2 regions of the Azospirillum sp. genome follow, and region 1 is predicted to be linked to the other one. Evidence: riboswitches for the same ligand, from Rfam matches in the RefSeq annotation. Region 1 holds a riboswitch; the other holds the start of a gene.
What was found. Region 1 has a riboswitch for cobalamin ahead of ACRWK7_RS02600 (sirohydrochlorin chelatase). Riboswitches for the same ligand answer to the same signal wherever they lie in the genome.
Positions count from the first base shown of each region.

Region 2: it holds a riboswitch for cobalamin, as region 1 does, so the genes downstream of both, bluB (5,6-dimethylbenzimidazole synthase) here and ACRWK7_RS02600 (sirohydrochlorin chelatase) in region 1, are expected to answer to the same signal.

Region 1 covers NZ_JBOZRT010000016.1:33,093-42,164, forward strand. Annotated here, with positions in the region: gene ACRWK7_RS02580 (TRAP transporter small permease) at 1-276, opposite strand, end outside; gene ACRWK7_RS02585 (TRAP transporter substrate-binding protein) at 391-1,368, opposite strand; gene ACRWK7_RS02590 (CbtA family protein) at 1,475-2,152, opposite strand; gene ACRWK7_RS02595 (CbtB domain-containing protein) at 2,163-2,345, opposite strand; cobalamin riboswitch at 2,378-2,588, opposite strand; cobalamin riboswitch at 2,653-2,873, shown strand; gene ACRWK7_RS02600 (sirohydrochlorin chelatase) at 2,976-4,121, shown strand; gene ACRWK7_RS02605 (precorrin-8X methylmutase) at 4,111-4,761, shown strand; gene cbiE (precorrin-6y C5,15-methyltransferase (decarboxylating) subunit CbiE) at 4,761-5,969, shown strand; gene cobI (precorrin-2 C(20)-methyltransferase) at 5,966-6,649, shown strand; gene cobJ (precorrin-3B C(17)-methyltransferase) at 6,646-8,442, shown strand; gene cobM (precorrin-4 C(11)-methyltransferase) at 8,447-9,072, shown strand, end outside.
Region 2 covers NZ_JBOZRT010000060.1:45,825-54,896, reverse strand. Annotated here, with positions in the region: gene ACRWK7_RS14375 (M48 family metalloprotease) at 1-644, shown strand, start outside; gene ACRWK7_RS14370 (hypothetical protein) at 822-1,178, shown strand; gene ACRWK7_RS14365 (iron transporter) at 1,253-1,816, opposite strand; gene ACRWK7_RS14360 (4Fe-4S binding protein) at 1,858-3,312, opposite strand; gene ACRWK7_RS14355 (hypothetical protein) at 3,705-4,394, shown strand; cobalamin riboswitch at 4,423-4,607, shown strand; gene bluB (5,6-dimethylbenzimidazole synthase) at 4,654-5,364, shown strand; gene ccmI (c-type cytochrome biogenesis protein CcmI) at 5,422-6,798, opposite strand; gene ACRWK7_RS14340 (cytochrome c-type biogenesis protein) at 6,795-7,259, opposite strand; gene ACRWK7_RS14335 (heme lyase CcmF/NrfE family subunit) at 7,263-9,072, opposite strand, start outside.

The sequences.
Region 1 (9,072 bases):
GGCGAGGCACAGCAGCTCGAACGCCCGCCGCGGCGCGCCGTGCAGGCGTTCCACGATGATGCCGACGCGGATGTGCGCGCCCTGCCGCAGGCTGGGGCCGAGCATCAGCGCGAAGGAGCCGGCCATGGCGTAGCCGGCGAACTCGTCGGCGGCGGGGATGGCGATGCCGAACGGGCGGGCGAACACGAGGGCGAGGATCGGCACTGCGATCAGCACGAACAGGACCGCACCGAGGAACTCCGCGGTCCGGTAGAGCGCGGACAGGGCAGGACGCATGGGGACTCCGGGAGGGATTTTGCCCCCTCCCCATCCCTCCCCCGCTTCGCGGGAGAGGGGGCTCGTTCCCTCCACCGCGCCAGCGGGGGAGGGGCAGGGAGGGGGCAGCCGAACTTACTTCCTGAACGCCGCGACGATCGCTTCGCCGTCGGATCCAGCGGCCTTCTGCCACTCGGCGGTCATGGTCTTGCCGACCTCGGCGAAGCCGTCCTTCAGCGCCGCCGGCGGGGCCAGCACCTTCATGCCGTTGTCGGCCAGCGCCTTGTTCAGGTCGGCGGTCTTCTTCTCCCAGCCGTCCCAGCCGCGCGCCTCGGCCTTCGCCGCGGCGTCCTGCACCGCCTTCTTGGTGGCGTCGTCCAGGCCGTTCCAGACGTCCAGGCTGACGAACACCATGTTGCGCGGCAGCCAGGCCTGCACGTCGTAGTAGACCTTGACGAAGTCCCAGGCCTTGCTGTCCACGCCGGTCGCCGCCGAGGTGATCATCGCCGACACGATGCCGGTGCCGAAGGCCTGGGCCACCTCGGCCGCCTCGATCTTGGTGGGCACGGCGCCGGTCAGTTCGGCGATGCGGGTGGTGGCCGGGTTGTAGGCGCGGAACTTCTGCCCCTTGAGGTCGGCGACCGAGGCGATCTCCTGCTTCACGTACAGGCCCTGCGGCGGCCACGCGACGGAGTACAGAAGCTTGAGCTTCTGCCGCTCCAGCTTCTTCTCCAGGTACGGCTTGGAGACCTGGTAGAGCTTCTTGGCCGAGGCGAAGTCGGTGGCCAGGAAGGGCACCGAGTCGAGGCCGTACAGCGGATCCTCGTTCGCCCAGGAGGAGATCAGCACCTCGCCCAGCTGCGCTTGGCCCGACTGCACGGCGCGCTTGATCTCCGGATGCTTGATCAGCGAGCCGTTGGAATGGACGGTGATCTGGATCTTGCCGTTGGTGGCGGCCTTCACGTCGTCCGCGAACTGGCGGACGTTCTGGGTGTGGAAGTTGCCGTCGGGGTAGGGCGTCGGCATGTCCCAGGTCTCGGCCAGCGCCGGCCCCGAGGCCAGGGCGAGCGCCACGGCGGCGGCGCCCAGACGGTAGCGGGTGCTTGTGAGCATCGGTCTCGGTCTCCCTGTCGTGCGTGCGGACGTTGAACGTTCTTGTGCACGCACGACAGGTTTCCGCGTTAACGGACGGCCGTCAAATCATTTCACGGCCGAGACTTTAGGATGCGAAGCGCTTGAAGAAGCCGCCGGCCATCCAGCCCAGCGCCGCCCAGAAGATGGCGCTGATCACGATGGACTTGGCGACGAACTGCGCCACCAGCTCCGGCGGCGGGGAGCCGCCGAAGGCGTCGGGGTGCGGTGCACCGACGGCGTGCGGCAGGACCAGCAGCGCCAGCCCCACGGGAAGCCGCCACCACCCCTTGCCGAACGCCAGCACCGCCAGCCCGCCGGCCGCGCCCAGCGCCGCGAAGACCCACCAGGCCTGACGCGACGCCAGATCGGCGGCGATGGTGCCGGGCAGCTCCGGCGGCAGGCCGAGGGCCGGTGCCAGGGTGAAGGTGGCGAAGCCGCCCAGACCCCACAGCATTCCCTCGCGCGCCTCGACCGGCCGGCCGGACAGCGCGAAGGCCCCCACGACCAGCAGCGCGAAGCCGACTCCGGTGATGAGGTTGGCCGCCGCCGTCAGCGCGGTGCGGGTGACGACGTCCTCCGCCTCGGGTTCGGCGGGAAGGGGGGCGGAATGGTCATGGCCGGTGTGGTCATGCACCCCGCCGCCGGTCTCGAACACCTCGGCCTGGAGGATCAGCGGTGTCGTGGTGACGGCCTGCAATACGGAAACGAGGACGCCAGCCAGCAGCCCCGCGGCGAGCGCCGCGGAGAGAATCCGCCTCAACATGGCCCCGGCCTTAGTGGCAGGGGAACGAGAAGGCGTGCCGGGCGTCGTGCGCGGCGTCGTGCAGCGCCTGCGCGTTGGCGAAGCCGGCGCCGTAGACCAGGAAGCTGCCGAGCAGCATCGCCACCAGCGCGGCGACCAGGGTCTCCGAACGCGACAGGCTGCGGGAAGAGGACGAAACGGTCGTGTTGGTCATCGATGTCTCCATGTGCCGTCACACCCGACGGATTGGATTGAGCCTCGATGGCAGGTTTCCTGGCTCGCGGGTCGTCGCCGTGTGGCCGATGCCTTCCCGGAATCCGGTGGCATGAGCCGGCTCGCCGCTTACAGTTGCGGGGGCAGCCACGGGCTTGGTCCCTCGATTTGGTCGACCGCACCGTGTTCCCTATTATCCCGGCGTGGCTTGGCCGTGCCGGGCACCATCGGCGCACACTCTGGCAGTGCGCCGCGGCCTCCGCAAGCCCGAATAAAGTCGTTGACCTTGCGGGCTGCGGGGGCCTAAGTCTGCCCCCCAGCGGCATGGTTCCCGCCACCCCGTAGGGGTGACGGGTGAAAAGGGAACGCGGGAAGGGCTTCGGCCCGGTGCCGCGGCTGCCCCCGCAACTGTGTGTGGCGAGTCGCGACGGCGAAGCATGCCACTGGCCGGAGACGATCCCGGCCGGGAAGGCCAGTCCCGCGGCGCTGACCCACGAGCCAGGAGACCTGCCCGGCCGCGACACGTCAACGAAGCTCCGGGCGGGGTGCACCGGTGGCGGGGCGCGATCCATGGTACGGCTCGTTCTCTCCCACGCTCCCCAGGCGCTTCCGGTCAGTGAAGGAAGAGTCCATGGGCGAGAAGCTCGGCGTCATGATCTGCGGCCACGGCAGCCGCGACGCGCAGGCGGTGGCCGAATTCGCCGCGGTGGCGCACACGCTCGCCCACCAGCTCCCCTACGAGCACGTCGAGTACGGCTACCTGGAGTTCGCGCGGCCGGTGCTGCGCGAGGGGCTGGACAAGCTGGTGGCGGCCGGCTGCACCCGCATCCTGGCGGTGCCGGCCATGCTGTTCGCCGCCGGGCACGCCAAGAACGACATCCCCTCGGTGCTGAACGCCTACGCCGCCGAGAAGCCGGGACTGACCATCGACTACGGCCGCGAGCTGGCCATCGACCTGAAGATGCTGCGCGCCGCCGGCGACCGCGTGGCGCAAGCGCTGGCGGCGGCCGGCGACGGCGTGCCGCGGCACGAGACGCTGCTGGTGGTGGTCGGGCGCGGCTCGTCGGACCCCGACGCCAACTCCAACGTCGCCAAGGTCACCCGTATGCTGTGGGAAGGGATGGGCTTCGGCTGGGCCGAGACCGCCTACTCCGGCGTCACCTTCCCGCTGGTCGAGCCGGGTCTGGAGCACGCCGCGCGCCTCGGCTACAAGCGGATCGTGGTGTTCCCGTACTTCCTGTTCACCGGCATTCTGGTGCGCCGCATCTACGACGCCACCGACGCCGTGGCGGCGCGCCACCCGGACATCGAGTTCGTCAAGGCGCCCTACCTCAACGACCACCCCATGGTGCTGGAGACCATGCGCGACCGCGTCCAGGAGATCCTGGACGGCACCGGCAACATGAACTGTCAGATGTGCAAGTACCGCGAGGCCTTCCTGGGCTTCGAGGACGAGGTTGGCCTGCGCCAGGAAAGCCACCACCATCACGTCGAGGGCATCGGCGTGGACGGCGGCGCCCATCACCATGATGATCACCACCACGACCACGGCGGCCATCACCATCACCATGGTCACGGCCACCATCATCATGACCACGATCATGATCACCACCACGATCATGATCACGGGCACGGCCATCCTCACGACCATCCCCATGACCACGATCACGGGCATGGCCATGATCACGGCCCTGGGCACGGACACCACCCGTACCCGCACGCCGACCATCCCCTGGGGCCGCGCAGCCTGACGCGGTCGGGCGCCGATGGCGACTGATCAGCCCGCCGCGTTGGACTACCTGCGCGATCCCGACGCCATCTACCGCCGGTCCTTCGCCACCATCCGGGCGGAAGCCGACCTGGCGCGCTTCCCGCCGGACGTGGCGGAACTGGCCATCCGCCTGATCCACACCTGCGGCATGGTCGATCTGGCGGACGACATCGCGTTCTCCGCCGACGTGGTGGCGCAGGGCCGCGCCGCGCTGCGCGCCGGCGCGCCGATCCTGGTGGACGCGCAGATGGTGGGCGCCGGCATCACGGCGCGCCTGCTGCCGGCGAGGAACCGCATCCTCTGCCACCTGCACGACGCGGCGGTGCCGGGTCTGGCGCGCGCCATCGGCACGACGCGCTCGGCCGCCGCCGTCGACCGCTGGCTGCCGGAGCTGGAGGGCGCCGTGGTCGCCATCGGCAACGCGCCGACCGCGCTGTTCCGCCTGCTGGAGCTGATCGACGCCGGGGCGCCGCGCCCGGCGGCGGTGCTGGCTTTCCCGGTGGGCTTCGTCGGCGCCGCGGAGTCCAAGGCCGAACTGGCCGGCAACCCGCGCGGCCTGTCCTTCGCCACCGTGCGCGGCCGGCGCGGCGGCAGCGCGCTGGCGGCAGCGGCGGTCAACGCACTGGCGGTGGGGTTGGGCACGTGATGGAGCCCTGGCTGACCATCATCGGCGTCGGCGAGGACGGTGTCGGCGGCCTGTCCGAGGCGGCGTTGCGCGCCATCACCGTGGCCGAAGTGCTGGTCGGCGGCGAGCGCCACCTCGCCATGCTGCCCGAGCACGAGGCGGAGCGGCTGGCCTGGCCCTCGCCCTTCGACGCGCTGATCGAGAAGCTGGAGTGCCGCCGCAACGTCCGGGTCGTCGTGCTGGCGAGCGGCGACCCGATGCTGTACGGCGTCGGCACGACGCTGCTGAAGCACTTCCCCGTCGGCGAAACCGTGGTGATGCCGGCGCCGAGCGCCTTCGCGCTGGCCTGCGCGCGGCTCGGCTGGGCGCGGGCGGAGGTGGAGTGCCTGACGCTGCACGGCCGCCCGGTCGAACTGCTGCACCCCGCGCTGGTTCCCGGCGCCCGCATCCTGGCGCTGAGCGCCGACGGCACCACGCCGGCCGCGGTGGCGGCGCTGCTGCGCGGGCGCGGCTACGGCCCGAGCCGGATCACGGTGCTGGAGCGCATGGGCCACCCCATCCTGGAAAAACGCGTCGCCGGGACCGCCGCGGACTGGGAGGAGCGGCCGCACGCCGCCTTGAACACCATCGCCATCGAGTGCGCCGCCGAGCCCGGTGCCGCGCTGCTGCCGCGCACGCCCGGCCTGCCCGACGACGCCTTCCGCCACGACGGCCAGCTCACCAAGCGCGAGGTGCGCGCGGTGACGCTCTCCGCGCTGATGCCCGTGCCAGGGCAGACGCTGTGGGACGTTGGGGCCGGCTGCGGCTCCGTCGCCATCGAGTGGATGCGCGCCGCGCCGCGCGCCCGCGCCATCGCGATCGAGCCACGCGCCGACCGGCTGGCGCTGATCGCGGAGAACGCCGCGGCGCTGGGCGTGCCGGGACTGAAGATCGTCGAGGGCGCGGCGCCGGATGCGCTGAACGCCCTGCCGGCGCCGGACGCCGTGTTCGTCGGCGGCGGCGTCACCGTCCCCGGCCTTGCCGAGGCGTGCTGGGAGGCGCTGCCTTCCGGCGGCCGCTTCGTCGCCAACGCCGTTACGCTGGAGGGTGAGCGGGCGCTGATCGACCTGTACGCCAAGCTCGGTGGCGGCCTGACGCAGCTGTCGGTGAGCCGCGCCGCCGATCTCGGCGGTTTCAGCGGGTGGAAGCCGTTGCGCCCGGTGACGCAGCTGGCGGTGGTCAAGCCATGACCGGCACCCTGTATGGGTTGGGCGTCGGCCCCGGCGATCCGGAACTGGTGACGTTGAAAGCGTTGCGCCTGCTGCGCGCCTGCCCGGTCATCGCCTACCTCGCCGCCAACGGCAGCGACAGTTTCGCGCGATCCATCGTCGCCGGGCACCTGCCGGGCGGGCAGACCGAACTCGTCGTCCGCATCGACATGAGCGCCCCGGCGTCGGACGGGCAGGCCATCTACGACCGTGCCGCCGAGGAGATCGCCGTCCACCTCGCCGCCGGCCGCGACGTGGCGATGCCCTGCGAGGGCGACCCGTTCTTCTACGGCTCGTTCCAGTACCTGTTCACCCGGCTGGCCGGGCGCTTCCCCGTGCAGGTCGTGCCGGGCGTCAGCTCACTGATGGCGACCGCCGCTGCGGTGCCGGTGCCGCTCACGTCGCGCAACGATGTGCTGACCGTGCTGCCGGCGCCGCTGGACGCTGCCGTCCTGAAGGAACGGCTGGCCGCCACCGACGCCGCCGCGGTGATGAAGCTCGGCCGTCACTTCGACAAGGTGCGCGCTGTTGTCGACGAACTGGGCCTCACGGCGCGCGCGCTGTACGTCGAGCGCGCCGGGCTGCCGGAGCAGCGCGTGCTGCCGCTGGCCGAGGTCCGGCCGCCGGTTCCCTATTTCTCCATGATTCTGGTCCCGCGATGAAAGCACCGGTCTTCGTCGTCCTCTCGCCGCAGGGACTCGCCACCGCGCGCAGCGCCGCGGCGGTCCTGCCCGGCTCCCGCGTGCACGGCCTTGGCAGCCGCGTCCACGGCGCCGACGAGGCGTTCTCCGACACGCTGGAGCACCTGCGCGCCCTGTTCGCCGCCGGCACGCCCATCGTCGGCGTCTGCGCCGCCGGGATCCTGGTGCGGGCGCTGGCCCCGCTGCTGGCCGACAAGCACGCCGAGCCGCCGGTGCTGGCGCTGGCCGAGGACGGCGAGGCGGTGGTGCCGCTGCTGGGCGGCCACCACGGCGCCAACGTTCTGGCCCGCCGCATCGCCGAGGCGTTCGGCGTGGTGGCGGCGGTGACGACATCGGGCGACCGCGCCTTCGGCGTCGCGCTGGACGAGCCGCCGGAGGGCTGGCGCCTCGCCAACCCGCAGGACGCCAAGCCCTTCATGGCGGCGCTGCTGTCCGGTGCGTCGTGCCGGCTGGAGGGCGACGCCGCGTGGCTGCGCGACACCACGCTGCCGTTCGCGCCGGATGCCGACCACGTGCTGCGCGTCACCGAGCGCGCCGTCGCCGGCGACGCCCGCACCCTCGTCTACCATCCGCCTGTGCTGGCGGTTGGCGTGGGCTGCGAGCGCGGAGCGGAGTCGGCCGAGGTGGTCGCCCTGGTCCGCGCCACCCTCGCCGAGGCCGGTCTGTCCGAGGGCGCGGTGGCGCTGGTGACCTCCCTAGACCTCAAGGCCGACGAGCCGGCGGTGCACGCCGCGGCGCGCGCCCTGGGCGTGCCGGCGCGCTTCTTCGACGCCACCCGGCTGGAGCAGGAGGCGCCGCGCCTCGCCACCCCGTCGGAGGTCGTGTTCGCCGAGGTCGGCTGCCACGGCGTCGCGGAGGGCGCGGCGCTTGCCGCCGCCGGGCCGCACGCGGCGCTGGTCGTGCCGAAGCGCCGCTCGGCGCGCGCCACCTGCGCCGTGGCGCTGGCGCCGCTGCCCATCGACCCCGCGGCGGCGGGCCGGGCGCGCGGGCGGGTGTCCATCGTCGGCATGGGCCCCGGCACGCCGGACTGGCGCACGCCGGAGGCGGAGCGCTGGCTGGCCGAGGCGACCGACCTCGTCGGCTACCACCTGTACCTCGACCTGCTCGGCCCGGCGGCCGAGGGCAAGCGCCGGCACGGCTACGAGCTGGGGGCGGAGACCGAGCGCTGCCGCATCGCGCTGAACCTCGCCGCCGAGGGCCTGAACGTCGCCCTGGTGTCGAGTGGCGACGCCGGCATCTACGCCATGGCGACGCTGGTCTTCGAGCTGATCGACCGTGAGGGCGTGGACGCCTGGAAGCGCGTCGAGGTGGCGGTGACGCCCGGCATCTCGGCGCTGCAGGCCGCCGCGGCGCGGGCCGGGGCGCCGCTCGGGCACGACTTCTGCACCATCTCGCTGTCCGACCTGCTCACCCCCTGGGAGGTGATCGAGCAGCGCATCCGCGCGGCGGCGGCGGGGGACTTCGTGGTCGCCATCTACAACCCGGTCTCGCAGCGCCGCACCACGCAGCTGGGCGAGCTTCGCCGCGTCTTCCTGGAGCACCGGCCGGCCGCGACGCCGGTCATCCTCGCCCGCAACCTGGGGCGCGAGGGGGAGACGATCCGGCTGACGACGTTGGGAGACCTCGATGCGTCGCAGGTCGACATGCTGACGCTGGTGATGATCGGCTCCAGCGAGACGCGCACCGTGCCGCGCGGCGATGGCGGCGCCTGGATCTACACGCCGCGGGGTTACGCCGCGAAGCGCGAGGGGTAACGCGATGACCGTCCATTTCATCGGCGCCGGTCCGGGGGCCGCCGACCTCATCACCGTGCGCGGACGCGACCTGATCGCGAAGTGCCCGGTCTGCCTGTACGCCGGCTCGCTGGTGCCGGAGGAGGTAGTGGGCTACGCGCCGCCGGGCGCCCGCGTGGTGGACACCGCGCCGCTGCACCTCGACGAGATCATCGCCGAGATCCAGGCCGCCCACGCCGAGGGCAAGGACGTGGCGCGCGTGCACTCCGGCGATCCGTCGATCTACGGCGCCATCGCCGAGCAGATGCGGCGCCTCGCCGACCTCGGCATCCCCTACGACGTGACGCCGGGGGTGCCGGCCTTCGCAGCCGCCGCGGCGGTGCTGGCGACCGAGCTGACGCTGCCCGAGGTCGCGCAGACCATCATCCTGACGCGCACCGCCATGAAGTCCTCGCCGATGCCGCCGGGCGAGGAGCTGTCAGCGCTGGGCGCCTCGCGGGCCACGCTGGCGATCCACCTGTCGGTGCGCAACCTCGACCACGTGGTCAGCGAGCTGTCGCCGCACTATGGCGCCGACTGTCCGGTGGCGGTGGTCTACCGCGCGACGTGGCCGGACCAGCGGGTGATCCGCGGCACGCTGTCCGACATTCG
Region 2 (9,072 bases), on a different contig from region 1:
GCCGCGACACGCTCCCGCAGGTCCAGGCGCTGCTGAAGCGCGCGGCAGCGACGGGGCGCCCGGTCGTGCTGTCGCTGCGCCGCGACGACGCGCCGCTGGAGCTTCGACTGACGCCGAGGTTGCGCTGCGACTACGACGTGCTGCTGGACCGCGCCGGCATGGTCAACGCCTTCGCCGACGGCCGCTCGGTGCGCTTCACCACCGGCATGGTCGACTTCGCCGGCGACGACGAGCTGGGCCTGATCTTCGGCCATGAGCTGGGCCACAACGCCATGGAGCACATGGACAAGCGCGAGGAGAACGCCCGCGCCGGCTCGACGCTCGGCGCCGTCCTCGACCTGCTGACCGGGGCGGAGCATCTCGGCGGCTACTGGGCCGACGTGGCGCGCGGCGCCTACGGCCGCGACTTCGAGGCGGAGGCCGACTATGTCGGCGCCTACTACGCGGCGCGCGCCGGCTTCGACGTGGCGGCGGCGGCCGGCGTCTGGCGACGCCTGGGGGCGGCCAACCCGCGCACCATCACCATGTCCACCAGCCACCCGACCAACCCCGCCCGCTTCGTCGCCCTGGAATCCGCCGCCCGCGAGATCGACGCCAAGCGCCGCACCGGCGCCGAGCTGCGCCCGGAGATCCGACTGCGCTGACCACCGGACGGCCCTTGTCTCCACCGCGGGAATGCCAAGGCGCGGTTTTCCGGGAATGGGGAATCCCGGCGGGAATCCTCCACGGATTCACAGGCCATGACCCTGGCACGCCCCTTGCGAAGACCGGGATGCGCGCCGCCGGACGTCGGACCCGCGCACCGGACAAGGGAGACCGCCATGACGCGCACTCTGACCGCCCTCGCCGCCCTGGTGGCCATCGCCGCTCCGGCCGCCCTGTCCTCCGCCACCCCGCGCGACGCCGCACCGCTGCACCGCGCCGGCACCAGCCTCTCCATCGCGGTCGAGATGCCCTTCACCGCCACGGTGATCGAGGCCTACGACACCGCCGAACACACCTACGCCCTGGTCGAGGACGAGGACGGCCGCCGCTGGCTGGCCGCCCCGCGCGCCGCGGTGAAGCCGGGCATGGCGGTGCGCCATTCCGACGGCACGTTGCAACGCAACGTCCACGCCACCGACCTGAACCGCACCTTCGCGGGCGTCTACGTCATCGCCGCCCTCCAGGCGGAATGAACGGTAAGCACGCCACGGAAAAGGCCGGGCAAAACGCCCGGCCTTTTTGTTGCCTGCGGTGGCGGGAGGGCGGCTCAGTACCCGCCCTTCTTCCCCGTGCTGCCGACGAAGGTGAAGGCCCACTCCAGCGACACCGGCTGCCACCAGGGCTTCGCGCCGGTCTCCTTGTCGAGGTGGCGCGGAAACACCTTGGCCGACGGCGGGGCGACGATCAGCTCGACCGTGTACTTGCCCGGCCCGTTCAGCAGCAGGTTCGCCGCGTAGTGCGGGCCGTCCGAGGCGATCATCGGCTTCAGCACACCGTCGCCGACCCAGTCGGTGCCCTGCTTGCGCACGATGTACTCGACCTGCAGGTAGGGCACGAAGGCGCCGGGGAAGAAGCCGTAGGCGTTGTCCCTGGTGGCGGTGATCACCGCCTCCAGGTGCGCGTCGGCCGGGCCGCTGTGGCCGGCGTGCGGGTTGGCGGCGGGCTTGCCGGGCTCGTCGCTGGTCTCCACCTCGACCGCCTGGATGTAGCGCGTGACGATGCTCATGCCCTCGCGCTCGGCGGTGCCGATGTCGCGGCCGGCGGCGAGCGCCACCGGCGCGGCGGCGCCCAGCAGCAGGGCGGCGAGCGGAAGGGCGTACAGGGTCTTCATCGGGAAATCCTCAGGCAAACGGAAGGTCGTCAGAGTCCGGATCACAGGCCGAACAGCGCCGGCCACCAGCCGAACGCGATGGCGGCGCTGCCCAGCGCGCCGGGCAGCAGCGGCAGCCAGCGCCGCGACGCCGCCAAGCCCTGGCCGGCCAGGATGCGCCAGCCGAGCCAGCCGCTCCACACCAGGCTGGCGGCGAACAGCAGGCCCTTGGCGGCGCGCACCGCCTCCGGCCCGAATCCCAGCAGTTGCAGCGGCGCGAACAGCGCGGTGCCAAGCCCGACGGCCAGCGACACCATGGCCACCGGCGCGTACTGGTAGCCCAGCTCGGTGAAGCGGCGGGCGAAGCCGGAGTCCGCCCCGGCCCGGCCGGCGAGGCGCGCCGCGGCGGCCGTGGTTGCGCCCAGCAGCGCAGCGTACAGCGCCATCACCGCCAGCATCGCCGCGACGATCAGGAAGAAGTCGAGCCAGACCAGAACCTCGCGGCGCTCCGGGTGGACGCTCATCAGCCACGCCGGCCCCGGCTCGGCGAGCCAGAGCAGGTCGCGCTCGATGGCCCATTCGCCGAACGCCTGCCGGAGGTCCTGCCACACCGGCAGGATCTGCCACAGGAAGCCGCCCAGCGCGATGCCGGTGCCGATGAACAGGAACCACACCTCCATCGGGTTGGCGTGATGGTGGCGGATCTCTTCCACCTCCTCGCCCGGCCGGCGCAGGCGCAGCGCCACGCCGCCTTTGGCCTCGGGGTTGACGCAGCGGAAGCACTCGATGCAGTGGCGCGATTCCTGTTTGCGCGTCACGTCGATCATGGTCGGGCAGACGCCGTGCTCGGTGTAGGCCTCGCCGCCGGGCAGCCGCAGCTTCGGCTGGAACTCCACCGCGCCGAGGCGCGAGAAGACGCCGAGCAGCAGGCCGATCGGGCACATGTGCCGGCACCACGCGCGCCGGCGCCGGCCGTACAGGAAGCCGACGACGACGGCCGCCGCCATGGTGCCGCCGAACACGCCGGCCGCCGCTTCCGGGTGGTCACGCACGCCGACGGTCTGGCCGAGGATGGTGACGATGAGGAAGCTGACCACCGGCAGACCTTCCCAGCGCATCCAGGCGGGGATGCCCCACTGCGGGCCGAAGCGGTTGCCCCACTCGGCCGCCGCGCCCATCGGGCAGAGGATGCCGCACCAGGAGCGCCCGGTGACGATGACGGACAGGAACACCAGCGGGAACCACAGCCCCCACAGCACGTAGGATGCGAACGGCGTGATGTGGTCGAACGCCCCGGCGCCCGGCGGCGCTTCCGGCGTGAACAGCGGCCCGAAGATGATCGTCATGAAGACGACGAACATCGCCGCGTGCACGGCGGCCAGCCGGCGGCGGTGGCGGACGAAGAAGCCCTCGACGGCGCGGGTCAGCGCGGTGACGGCCGACGGCCGCGCCGGCGCGCGGCGGATGGCGCAGGGGGTGGACTCCACGGTCCGGGCTTGGGAAGTGTTGCCGCTCATGGCAGGTGTCCGGTTGCATCGGGCTCGACGCCCGCGGACACGGCAGCAAGATCCGGACCAACGCGGCGCCCGGCACCCATGGCGTTCCCAAGGTCGGGAGTCCGTTCCGGCGTTTCCATTTCCGGGAATCGCTTCCCGGCGCGGGGAAGCCGGCGGACGGCGCGTCCCGCAAAAGAAAACGCACCGGCCGTGGAAACGGGCGGTGCGTCGAGGAAGCGGCGTTGGGAGAGATCGTGAAGCCGCACTGTGCACGCTGACTTTCGCAAAGCGCGTGCCAGCGGCGCCGGACGGCCGGCAGCATTTTTCTGCGACCGTGCCGCAGTGGCCCGGCTTTGGCATGGACCCCGGCGGGCGTCCGCGCGGCGCCCTTCCCGCAGCCGTGGTTCAGAACCATGTCCCGCCGTCTCGTCCTCGCCGCCATGCTCAGCCTTCCGCTCTGCGGATGCTATGGCCTGTGGGACACGAACCAGACGCTGATCCAGTTCGTGACCGGCGCCAAGCTGGAGGTCGCCAAGAAGCCGACCTACGCCGAGGAGCGCGACGGCGCACGCCGACGCAAGGTCATCGTAAAGACCAAGGCCGAGGTGGAGGCGGAGAAGGCCAAGAAGGGCGGCGACGGCAAGCCCGCCGAGAAGGGCGACGACTCCGACGTCGCCATCCTGAAGAAGGCGCAGGAGCGCGTCGACAACAAGGACAAGCCCCCGGCCGAACCCAAACCCGCCGAGCCCAAACCGGCGGAGAGCAAGCCCCCCGAGAACAAGCAGACGCTGCCGACCCCGCCCGACGACGCCAAGCCGGATGACACCCAGGTGGTGGCCAAGCCGCAATACCCCGAGCAGAAGGCGCCGCCCGCGGTGCCGCGCCCGGCGGTGAAGGTGGACGCCTCGGCCGACGCCGCGGGCACCAAGCCGATGATCCCCCTGCCCTCGCCCGCCAAGTCGATCCCGCAGAACGCCACCCCGGCCGAGAAATCCTGGCAGGCGAAGACGGCCAAGCGCGACAGGAAGGCCCCGCAGCAGCAGGAGCACAAGGCGGACGCACCGGCCGAGGGCAAGCCGGCGGACACGCCCAAGGACAGCTGAAGGCTGGATCGCGCCGCGCCTTCGGTGTAGGACTGGCCGCGTTTCAGGTGCCCACGGGGTTTCCCCTGGGAGAATCGGGAAGGCGGTGCGACTCCGCCACGTGCCCAACGCTGTGAGGGGGACCGTCCGGACACACGCCACTGGCCCGCGCTGGGAAGGCGTCCGAACGGGATGAACCCGAGTCAGAAGACCGGCCTGAAAGCCATAGGGCCCCGCCATGGACGGGCGGCGGCTCACGCTTTCCCATGCAGGGGACACCATGGAAGCCAGTCTGATCCAGAGCAATCCCGACTTTTCCGCCGCCGAGCGCGACAGCGTCTACCGGTGCATCCACCAGCGGCGCGACGTCCGCGGCCAGTTCCTTCCGGACCCGATTCCGGACGCGACGCTGGCGCGCCTGCTGCGGGCCGCGCACCACGCCCCCTCGGTCGGCTTCATGCAGCCCTGGGACTTCATCGTCGTGCGCGAGGCCGAGGCCAAGCAACGGGTGCACGACGCCTTTGCGGCCGCCAACGCCGAAGCCGCGACGATGTTCGAGGGCGACCGGCAGCGGACGTACCGCACGCTCAAGCTGGAAGGCATTCTCGAAGCGCCGGTGGGGATCTGCGTCACCTGCGACCGCCGCCGCACCGGCCCGGTCGTCGTCGGACGGACGCACCAAAAGGAGATGGACCTCTACAGCGCCGTCTGCGCGGTCCAGAACCTGTGGCTGGCGGCGCGGGCGGAGAACCTCGGCGTCGGCTGGGTGAGCATCATGCGGCACGCCGACCTGCGCCGGGCGCTGGGCATCCCGCCGTCGATCCGGCCGATCGCCTACCTGTGCGTCGGCCGCGTCTCGCACTTCTTCGAGAAGCCCGAACTGGAAACCGCCGGCTGGCTGCCGCGCACGCCGTTGTCGGAGATCGTGTGGTTCGACCGCTGGCAGGAGCGGTCCGGGGCGGAACCGCTGCTGGAGCATCTCCAGCCGTAACGAAAAAGGGGCCGCGCGAAACCCGCGCGGCCCCCTCCCAAAAACCCGAAGGCGCGGTCAGCCCTCCGGCAACTCCTCGATCTGCTTCTTCAGCTCCTTGAACTCGGCCGACTTCGGATCCAGCCCGCCGAGCAGCTTCGACCAGTGCGTCCGCGCCATCCGGAAATGCCCGGCCTGCAGCTCGGCCAAGCCGACGAAGTACTGCGCGTCGGCGTTCGCCGGGTCGAGCGCCAGGATCTCGCGCATCACCGCGACGTACTCGCCCGGCAGCTGCTCCGGCTCGCCGGCCATCAGCAGCAGGACGTCGGCGTAGTCCATCTTGACCTGGACGTCCGCCGGCTTCAGCGCCACGGCCTTGGCGTAGGCGTCGCGTGCCTTCTCCATGTCGCCGAGCACCCGGTAGGAGCGGCCGAGCTTCACCCAGCCCTCCGCGTCGTCGCCGTTCTGCGCCAGCTTGTCGGCGAGCTGCACCACCATCGCCTTGACCATCTCCGGCGTGTCGCGCTGGGCCGGGGCGACGCGCTCGTGGCGGGCGTCGCCCACCGAGGCGGTGACCGGCGACTGCGGCGGTACGCTCTCCGGGGCGACGCCGGCCGAGGCGGCGGCCTCCCGCATGCGCTCGCGCAGGAACGGCAGCCAGGGCGCCTCGGGGGCGGAGTCCTTCTCCAGGTCGCGCCAGATCGCCACCGCCTGCACGGCGTCGCCGAGCTGCATCGCCTCCATTCCCAGATAGAAGCGCGAGCGCGGGTCGCCCGGGTGCAGGCGCAGCGCGTTGCGGAATGCGTTGCCGGCCTCCGCCGTCACCGCGCCGCCGCCGGCCAGCGTGATGGACTCACCCAGCGTCGCGTAGGTCTCCGGGTCGGTGCTGCCGAGCTTGGCGGCCTGCCGCAGCGACGCCGCAGCCTCGTCCAGCCGGTTCAGCGCGCGGTAGGAGCGGCCGAGCAGTTGCCAGCCCTCGACGTCGTTGGGGTTCTCGGTCAGCTTGGCCGACAGCCCCTCGATCATCGCCAGGATGGTCGGGTCCTGGTCGCCGCCCAGCTGCTGGCGCTCGGCCTGCGCCACCTCGTAGGGCTTGTCGGGCAAACCGGGCACGCCGAGGTGGTCGTAGAGCCCGACCGCCGCTGCCGGCACGACCACCGCCAGCGAGCCGGCCAGCGCCATCCGCGCACCGCGACCCACCGGCCGGGCGGCGCCGTCGCGGCCGACACCGAGGATGCGGCGCTGGACCTCGATGCGCGTCGCCTCGGCCTGATCGGGCGTCAGCAGGCCGGCCTCGACGTCGCGCTCCACCTCGGCGAGCTGGTCGCGGTAGACCGCCACGTCGTGCGCGGCGCGGTCGGACGCCGACGCGTCGCCCCGGCGCAGCAGCGGCAGCAGCAGGAGCGCGAGGACCGCCGCGGTCAGCGCGGCGAGAACGAGCCAGAAGGTCATCATGCCTGGCCTCCGTTGGACAGGATCTGGTGCAGGCGGGCCTGTTCGGCCTCGCTGAGCGGTGCTGGGGCGGCCTCGGCGGCGCGGCGGCGCAGCAGCGGGCGCGCGGCCAGCAGCGCGAGCAGGAGCAGGACCGCCGGCGCGGTCCACAGCGCCACCGTCGTCGCCTTCACTGGCGGCTTCAGCAGCACGTAGTCGCCGTAGCGGTCGGTGAGGAAGCGCACCACGTCGGCGTCGCTGTCGCCGGCGCTCAGCCGCTCGCGGACGATGACGCGCAGATCGCGGGCGAGCGGCGCGTCGGAATCGTCGATGGACTGGTTCTGGCAGACGAGGCAGCGCAGATCCTTGCTGATCCCGCGGGCCCGCAGCTCCAGCGTCGGGTCCTTCAGCACCTCGTCGGGCATCACGGCGCCGGCCGAGGCGGGCAGCACCAGCAGCAGGACGGCGAAGAGCAGACGTTTCATGGCTCAGGCTCTCCCGGCGGCGCTGCCGGCCGGCAGCGCGGCACGCGCCCGCACCGGCGCCCCGACGCGGTGGCGGCGGTCGGACAGGCTGGCCAGCCCGCCCAGCGCCATCAGGATGCCGCCGGCCCACAGCCACGGCACCAGCGGGTTGAAGTACAGCCGGGTGACGAAGGCGCCCTTCTCGTTGTCGCCGATCACCGCGTAGAGATCGCCGAGGACGGTCGTCTCGATGGCCGCCTCGGTGGTCGGGCGCTGCGGCTGCATGTACATGCGCTTTTCCGGGTGCATCACGGTGAAGGGCTTGCCGTCCTTCGTCACCGTGAAGGTGGCGCGCGCCGCGACGTAGTTGGGCCCGCGCGCCTCCTCGACCGCGTCAAGGCGGTAGCCGTAGCCGGCGACCGTCACCGTCTCGCCGATGCGCTGGGTCTGGATGCTCTCGACCTTCCAGGCCGAGGAGCCGGTGATGCCGGCGATCACCAGCGCCAGCCCGAGGTGCGACAGCAGCAGCCCGTAGGCCGAACGCGGCAGGTGCACCAGCCGGTGCAGGCTGTCGCCCAGCGGGATCTGGAACAGCCGGACGCGCTCGACGGTCTCGGCCAGCGTGCCGACGGCGAGGTACGCGGCCAGTCCGGTGCCCAGCGCCGCCCACCACGGCGAGGTGGAGCCGCCGAACAGCAGCGTCGCCGCCGCGACGGCCAGCGCGATGACCACCGCCGGGCTCAGCGTCTTCAACGCCCGCATCAGGTTGCCGCGCTTCCAGGCCAGCAGCGGGCCGATGGCCATGACGATCACCAGCGGCACCGACAGCGGCACGAACACCGCGTTGAAGAACGGCGCCCCCACCGACAGCTTGCCGAGGTTCAGGGCGTCGGCGAACAGCGGGTACAGCGTGCCGAGCAACACCGTGCCGGTCGCCGTCGCCAGCAGCACGTTGTTGAGCACCAGCGAACCCTCGCGGCTGACGCCGGAGAACAGCCCCCCCGACTTCAGCACCGGCGCCCGCACCGCGTAGAGGCCCAGCGAGCCGCCGACCGTCGCCAGCAGCAGGCCGAGGATGAACAGGCCGCGCCCCGGGTCGGAGGCGAAGGAGTGCACCGAGCTGATGACGCCCGAACGCACCAGGAAGGTGCCGAGCAGGCTGAGGCTGAAGGCGACGATGGCGAGCAGGATGGTCCAGGTCTTCAGGGTGTCGCGCTTCTCGACGATGATCGCCGAGTGCAGCAGCGCCGTGCCGGCCAGCCACGGCATGAAGGAGGCGTTCTCGACCGGGTCCCAGTACCACCAGCCACCCCAGCCGAGTTCATAGTAGGCCCACCAGGAGCCCAGCCCGATGCCGACGGTCAGGAAGGTCCAGGCGGCCAGCGTCCACGGCCGCACCCAGCGGGCCCAGGCGGCGTCGACCCGCCCCTCGATCAGCGCGGCGACCGCGAAGGAGAAGGCGATGGAGAAGCCGACATAGCCCAGGTACAGGAACGGCGGGTGGAAGGCGAGGCCGGGGTCCTGCAGCAGCGGGTTGAGGCCGCTGCCGTTCAGCGGCACCGGGTCCAGCCGCTCGAACGGGTTGGAGGTCAGCAGGATGAACAGCGTGAAGCCCACCGCGATCATCGCCTGCACCGCCAGCGTCCGCGCGCGCAGGCTGGCCGGCAGGTTGCGGCCGAAGCTGGCGACCGCCGCGCCGAAGCCGGCGAGAATGGTGATCCACAAGAGCAGCGAGCCCTCGTGGTTCGCCCACAGGCCGCTGACCTTGTAGAGCATCGGCTTGTCGGTGTGCGAGTTCTGGGCGACGTTCGCCACCGAGAAGTCGCTGGTCACG